DNA from 2 places in the Streptomyces sp. NPDC015127 genome. Region 1 is predicted to be linked to the other one. Evidence: riboswitches for the same ligand, from Rfam matches in the RefSeq annotation. Region 1 holds a riboswitch; the other holds the start of a gene.
What was found. A riboswitch is a leader RNA that binds a small molecule or an ion and turns the genes downstream of it on or off. The one in region 1 is predicted to bind guanidine.
Positions count from the first base shown of each region.

Region 1 (3,389 bases):
CCGCCCACCGCGGCGCCCACTTCGCCTGCGCGGCAGCGCTCGCCCTCCCCGACGGCACGGAACGCGTCGTCGAGGGCCGGCTCCGCGGCACCCTGCGCCGCTCCCCGCACGGGACGAACGGGTTCGGCTACGACCCGATCCTCCAGCCCGAGGGCGAGACGCGGACGTGCGCGGAGCTCAGCCCGCAGGAGAAGAACGCGATCAGCCACCGGGGGAAGGCGTTCAGGGCGCTGGTGCCGGTGGTGCGTGAACTCCTCGGCTGACGCCGGGAGTCGATGGTGCGGTCGGAGGGACTCGAACCCTCACGGGAGTTACCCCACTGGGACCTAAACCCAGCGTGACTGCCAGTTCCACCACGACCGCGAGTCGCCCGGCCATCGTACTGGCCGGGCGACAGGAGGCTGACGCCGAGGCGTCAGATGCCCAGATCCTTGATGATCTTCGCGACATGCCCGGTCGCCTTGACGTTGTACAGCGCGCGCTCGACCTTGCCGTCCTCGTCGACGACGACCGTGGACCGGATGACGCCCGTCACCGTCTTGCCGTAGAGCTTCTTCTCGCCGAACGCGCCGTACGCCTCCAGGACCTCCTTGGAGGGGTCGCCGACCAGCGTGACCTTGAGGCTCTCCTTCTCGCGGAACTTCGCGAGCTTCTCCGGCTTGTCGGGCGACACGCCGATCACGTCGTAGCCCGCGCCGGCGAGCACCTCCAGGTTGTCGGTGAAGTCGCAGGCCTGCTTGGTGCAGCCGGGCGTGAGCGCCGCCGGGTAGAAGTACACGATCACCTTGCGGCCCTTGTGGTCGGCGAGCGACACCTCGTTGCCGTCCGCGTCGGGCAGGGTGAAGGCCGGGGCGGTGTCGCCGGGCTGGAGTCGCTCGCTCATGGTTCTCCTCGTCAGACACATAGGTGTACGCCGTCGAGCGTAATGGGGGTGCCGTGGGGTGCAGGCGCGGCGGAGCTGACAGACTGTCGATGAAGGACTACCGGACACGACGACGGAGGCGGCGCGGTGTCGGACACCAGGACCCCAGCGCAGATCGAGGCGGACATCGTCCGCCGACGCGAGCAGCTCGCCGAGATGCTCGACGAGATCGGTGTGCGCGTGCACCCCAAGACGGTCATCGGCGACGCGAAGGCGAAGGTCGCCTCCAGCGTGGACCGGACGGCGGGCCGTGCCTTCGTCGCCGTGAACCGCGCGGTGTCGGACGTCAAGGCGCAGTTCGTGGCGGAGGACGGTACGCCGCGGCTGGAGCGGGTGGTGCCGGTGGCGGTCGTGGCCGTGGGCCTGGTGGGGCTGCTGGCCGTGTCGGCCCGCCGCCGACGGGCGTGACCCTGCGGCGTACGAAGGGCCGAGGGGCAGGTAGGTTCGAGGCGTGAGCACCAACAGTCATCAGCACAGCACCCAGCACGACAAGCTTCCGATCCGGATGCTGCACGACCGCGTGCTGGTCAGGACGGACATCCCGGAGGGCGAGCGGCGCTCCAGCGGCGGCATCGTCATTCCGGCGACGGCCGCGGTGGGCCGGCGGCTGGCCTGGGCCGAGGTGGTCGCCGTGGGGCAGAACGTGCGCACGGTGGAGACGGGGGACCGGGTGCTGTACGACCCCGAGGACCGGGCCGAGGTCGAGGTGCGGGGCGTGGCGTACGTCCTGATGCGCGAGCGTGATCTGCACGCGGTGGCGGCCGACCGGTTCCAGGGGTCGGAGGACTCCACGGGCCTGTACCTGTAGGCGATCGCGGGACCCCGGAGGGGCCGCAGGGCTGGTGGCGGACGTCACCAGCCCTTTGTGTGCGCCCTTTGCTACGTTGGAGGAACCCGACGAGACGCGCCGTACCGGGTTACGCAAAGACGACGCACCCCGTGTTGTTCCGCATCTCGGAGGTGCCGTCATGGCCTGGGTTCTGCTTGTTGTCGCCGGTCTGCTCGAGGTCGGCTGGTCGATCGGGATGAAGTTCACCGAGGGGTTCACCAGGCTCTGGCCGAGTGTGTTCACCGGGCTCGGGATCGTCGCCAGCATGATGCTGCTGTCGCATGCCGCGAAGACGCTGCCCATCGGTACGGCCTATGGCGTCTGGGTCGGCATCGGTGCCGCCGGCGCGGCCGTGGTGGGCATGCTGGTGCTGGACGAGCCGGTGACGGCGGCCCGGATCTTCTTCGTGTGCCTGCTGCTGGTGGCCGTCGTGGGGCTGAAGGCGACCTCGGGTCACTGAGGCGCGGGGGTGGGGCGGATCTCCGTGGTGCCGCCGGGCCCGGGCGTTCCGCTCGGCGCCACGCCCGGGCCGCTCGCGGTGGGGCCGGGGGTGACCGTCCCGCCGGGGACCGAGCCGCTCGCGGTGGGGCCGGCGGTGACCGTCCCGCCGGGGACCGGGCCGCTCGCGGTGGGGCCTGAGTCCGTCCCTCCGGTGACGGGGCTACTCGGGGTGGGGAAGGGCCCGGGACCCGCCTGGCCGCCCGGAGCCCACGAACCGCCCTCGCTCCGGCCGCCGGTACGGCCGGTCCACCCCGGATCCCGGGGTCCGGCCGGGTCCCGCGGGTCCCGCGGGTCGAACGGGAACCGGCCCTCCTCGCCGTCCTCGCCGTCCTCGCCGTCCTCCACGTCCTCGACGTCCTCCACCACCTCCAGCTCGAAGTCCCTCACCGGACTGCCCTCCAGTGCCGCGGCCGTGTACCGGGCCCAGATCTCGGCAGGCGCGCCACCGCCGTTGACCCTGCTCCGGCCCAGCGCCCCGTACAGCGGGGTCTGCGCGCCGGTGTCGGGGTTCTGGCCCATCACGGCGACGACGGTCACCAGGTCGGGCGTGTACCCCGCGAACCAGGCGGCCCGGTCCTCCTCGGCCGTGCCGGTCTTGCCCGCGGCCGGCCGGCCGGCCGCTCGCGCCGCGGTCCCGGTGCCGCCGTCGACGACGCTGCGCAGGATGGCTGTGGTCGTGTCGGCGGCTTCGCGGGAGACGACGCGGCGCATCTTCTTCGCGGGCAGGGCGAGCTCGGTGCCGTTCTTGGTGACCTGTTCGACCAGGGTGTACGTGCCGTGCCGGCCGTGGTTGGCGAGGGTGGCGTACGCCTGTGCCATGTCGAGGACGCTGGCGGTGGCCGGGCCGAGGGCGATGGAGGGGGAGGCCGTCAGGTCCGGCGTGCTGCCGGGCAGGCCGAGCGCGATCGCGGTCTTGCGGACCTTGGCGGGGCCGACGTCCACGGCCATCTGCGCGTAGACCGCGTTGACGGACTCGTCGGTGGCGCGGCTGACGGTGATGGGGCCGTAGGACACGTCGTCCTCGTTGGCGGGCGCGTACGGAGCGCCGGTCCAGCCCTGGACGGAACGCTCGGTGGTGCCGTCGTAGACGGTGTTGGGGGTGATGGGCCGGCCGTCCTGGGTGGTGGAGCCGTGCTG
Region 1 is NZ_JBIBVE010000004.1:386,523-389,911, reverse strand. Features, by position in the region: gene rdgB (RdgB/HAM1 family non-canonical purine NTP pyrophosphatase) at 1-263, shown strand, start outside; tRNA gene ACF08N_RS10665 (tRNA-Leu) at 277-363, opposite strand; gene bcp (thioredoxin-dependent thiol peroxidase) at 416-883, opposite strand; gene ACF08N_RS10655 (DUF3618 domain-containing protein) at 1,010-1,330, shown strand; gene ACF08N_RS10650 (GroES family chaperonin) at 1,374-1,730, shown strand; guanidine-III (ykkC-III) riboswitch at 1,791-1,859, shown strand; gene ACF08N_RS10645 (DMT family transporter) at 1,891-2,211, shown strand; gene ACF08N_RS10640 (transglycosylase domain-containing protein) at 2,205-3,389, opposite strand, start outside.

Region 2 (3,389 bases), on a different contig from region 1:
GAAGACGCCGACCTCGTGGCCCGGACCGAAGTCGCGCTGGACGCGGTCGACGTCGGAGTTGAAGATCCGTACGAACGAACGCAGCGGGATGTATTCGCCGAACGGCTGGACGTGGCGCTTGTCGTAGGTGTCGACGGGCCCCCGGCGCGGATCCCACTCGATCAGCGTGTTGCGGAGCGGGCCCGTCTCGGGGGTGAGCACGGCACCGACGACGGTCGGGACGCCGATCGCCTTGACGGCGTCCTCGATGACGAGGCGGGCATCGGCGTTGCGGTAGGGGTCGAGGTCGGAGGAGTTCTCCGGCCACAGGACGAAGTCGGGCTGCGGCACCCTGCCCGCGGCCACGTCGGCCGCCAGCTCCTGCGTGCGGCGCGCGTGGTTGTCGAGGACCGCCCGGCGCTGGGCGTTGAAGTCGAGGCCGAGACGGGGCACGTTGCCCTGGACGGCGGCGACGGTCGCGGTGCCGTCCTCGGCGGAGTCGTCGACGAGCGGCCGGGCGCACAGGGCTCCCACGACAGGCAGCACGAGGCTGAGCAGTGCGGCGGCCGCCGTGCCGCGCCGCACGGCGCGGCTGCGGCGGTGGACGGCCACCTGCCGCGCGGTCTCGTACAGCCCCAGTCCGCACAGGACGACGGCGAAGCTCAGTACGGGTGTGCCGCCGACGGCCGCGAGCGGCAGCAAGAAGCCGTCCGCCTGCCCGAAGGCGATCTTCCCCCACGGGAAGCCGCCGAACGGCACCCGCGCGCGGGCCGCCTCTCCGGCGATCCACACCGCCGCGCCCCACACCGGCCACGCCGGCAGTCGCGAGACGGCTGCCATGCCCACGCACGCGACCGCGACGAACAGCGCCTCGACGGCGGCGAGCGCCAGCCACGGGACCGCGCCGACCTCCTCGCCGGTCCAGACGAGCAGCGGGACCAGAAAGCCCAGTCCGGTCAGGTAGCCGAGGCCCAGCGCCGCCCACAGCCGCCGGCCTCGCAGGGTCCAGCCGAGCAGCGCGAACGCCGGGAGCGCCAGCCACCACAGGGGCCTCGGCGGGAAGCTCAGGTAGAGCAGCACCCCGGACAGCGCTGCGGCACCGGGCCGTACGAGCCGCCGGATCAGCGGGCGGCCGGGCGCGCGGGCGGGCTGCGGGGTGTCGACTGCGGTGATGGTGGCGCTCACGTGCCGGAGTCTACGGCGGTGACCTGTGCGTCCGGCAGTGCGGTCACCGTGCACGCTCGCCCGTGAGCGGGATCGATACGGGAACTAGGGGCTGTCCGGTGGATCAGGGCCGGACAGGACGCGGCGTCTGGTGCGGTGCATGGCAACGCGGCGAGGTGCCGTCGCCTGGGGGGTGCCCCCAGGCGAAGCCCTGGGGGAGCGTCGTGGCCCCGGCCAAGACCCGCCGGACAGCTCCTAGTACTCCAGTGCGGTTTCGTGATCTATCCAGCAGGTTCGTCGGCGGATCGTCGTCGGTAGTGGCTGCGACGGGCTGTTGCCTGGTGGTGTCTGCGCCAGTGGGACCAGTACAGCAGTCTGGCCGCGGTCACGGTCGGTGGGTGGAGGCGGCGGTTGCCGGGCCACACGTCGAAGTGGACCAGCCGGGGCTCGGTCACCTCGTCGAGGGGGTAGCCGCCCTCGGCCACCAGCTTCCGCATCTCGGCGGGCGGTACCTCGAGCGGGACTGCCAGCGCCCGGCGTCGTCGAGGAGCGCGTCCACCATGTCGGTGAAGGCCGTGCGCCAGGCGGAACTGTAACCACTGAGAACACCGGCCTCATTCATCCAGCCTGTGCCGCCGGCGGGAGCCCAGGATTTCAGCACATCGGCCAGCGCGACGAAGGAGCAGGTCACCGCCTCGGGCGGGCAAGTCCCGCTGTCGCCTCACCGCCACGCTCGCCCGCCGGACATGCTGTTCGTTGAGCAGCATGGTCCAGGCGTAGTACATTCCGCGCGGAGGTGCACGAGTGCCTGCCCCGGACGAGATGTGCGCCGTACCCGGCCCGACAAGACGACGCTCTCAGGAGGCGTCATGGGCGTACACGGGCAGTGGATCGACTTCGTGTCCGAGGCACCCGAGCCCCGCGCCCTGGACGTCGACTGGATCCACGGGTCGCCGTCGGCGAAGCACAACACCGATCCCGACATCCAGGTCCACGCGTACGACGAGCACACGTTCATCCTGCGGCAGAACAAGGCGGTCAACTACGAGGCGCCGTTCCTTTTCCTGATCTTCGGCAACGCGCGCGCCGTACTCATCGACACCGGAGCCACCGAGTCGGCCGAGTTCTTCCCGCTGAGACGGGTCGTCGACGAGTTGGTCGGCCGCTGGCTGGCCGGGCATCCGCGGAACGACTACGCCCTGCTGGTCCTGCACACCCACTCTCACCACGACCACGTCGCGGGCGACGCACAGTTCGCCGAGCGCCCCCGCACCACGGTGGTGGGGGCGGATCTGGACAGTGCCTGGACGTACTTCGGCTTCACCGAGGACCCCGACCGGGTCGCCCGGGTCGATCTCGGCGGCCGGGTGCTGGAGTGCCTGGCCACCCGAGGTCACGACAAGGCAGCCGTCACGTACTACGACCCGTACACCGGATTCCTGCTCACCGGCGACACGGTGTATCCCGGGCGGTTGTACGTGGAGGACTGGGCCGCCTTCGGCCGGACGGTCGATCGCTTGATCGCGTTCGCCGGCATCCGAACGGTCACCCACGTCCTCGGCTGTCACATCGAGATGACCGACCAGCCCGGCGTGGACTACCCGATCCGGACCACCTACCAGCCGGACGAGCCGCCCCTGGAGATGACCGTCGGCCACCTGCGCGACATCCGTGCGGCGATCGACGAGGTCGGCGACCGGCCCGGACGGCATCCCTTCGCCGACTTCGTCATCTGCCGCGAGGGCGGCTGAACGGTCTCGGACCTCTCGCGTTCCGGTCCGCGATGTCGGTGACGCACACCCCGCAGGACCGGCCCAGCCGCTGGGGGACGCCGGCAGGCGCGCGGCGGCTTTGATCAGCTCGTCTTCGGCGGACCTCGGTGTGGTCAGCGAGACGTTCACCGTGGCCTGGCGCAGGCTGGACGACGTGCCCGAGCAGCCGCTGCCGTGGCTGCTCGTGGTCGCACGGAACATTCTGCGGGACAGCATCCGGGCGGAAGCCCGGCGCGCGTCGTTCGCCGCCGAGTTGATGTCCTGGGCGGAGCCCGCCGAGGCGGACATCGCCGAGGAGGTGTCCGAGCGCAACGCGCTGCTCAAGGCGCTGGCCACCCTGCCGGAGGACGATCGGGAACTGCTGATCCTCTCCGCATGGCAGGGCCTGACCCCGGCGCAGGCGGCCACGGTGGTCAGCTGCTCACCCGTCACCCTGCGGGTCCGCCTGCACCAGATCGTCGTCAGTACCGCCCG
Region 2 is NZ_JBIBVE010000011.1:300,803-304,191, reverse strand. Features, by position in the region: gene lnt (apolipoprotein N-acyltransferase) at 1-1,164, opposite strand, end outside; gene ACF08N_RS23215 (hypothetical protein) at 1,425-1,640, opposite strand; guanidine-III (ykkC-III) riboswitch at 1,934-2,001, shown strand; gene ACF08N_RS23210 (MBL fold metallo-hydrolase) at 2,013-2,894, shown strand; gene ACF08N_RS23205 (RNA polymerase sigma factor) at 2,995-3,389, shown strand, end outside.
Region 2: linked by a shared signal. The riboswitch ahead of ACF08N_RS23210 (MBL fold metallo-hydrolase) and the one ahead of ACF08N_RS10645 (DMT family transporter) in region 1 are both predicted to bind guanidine.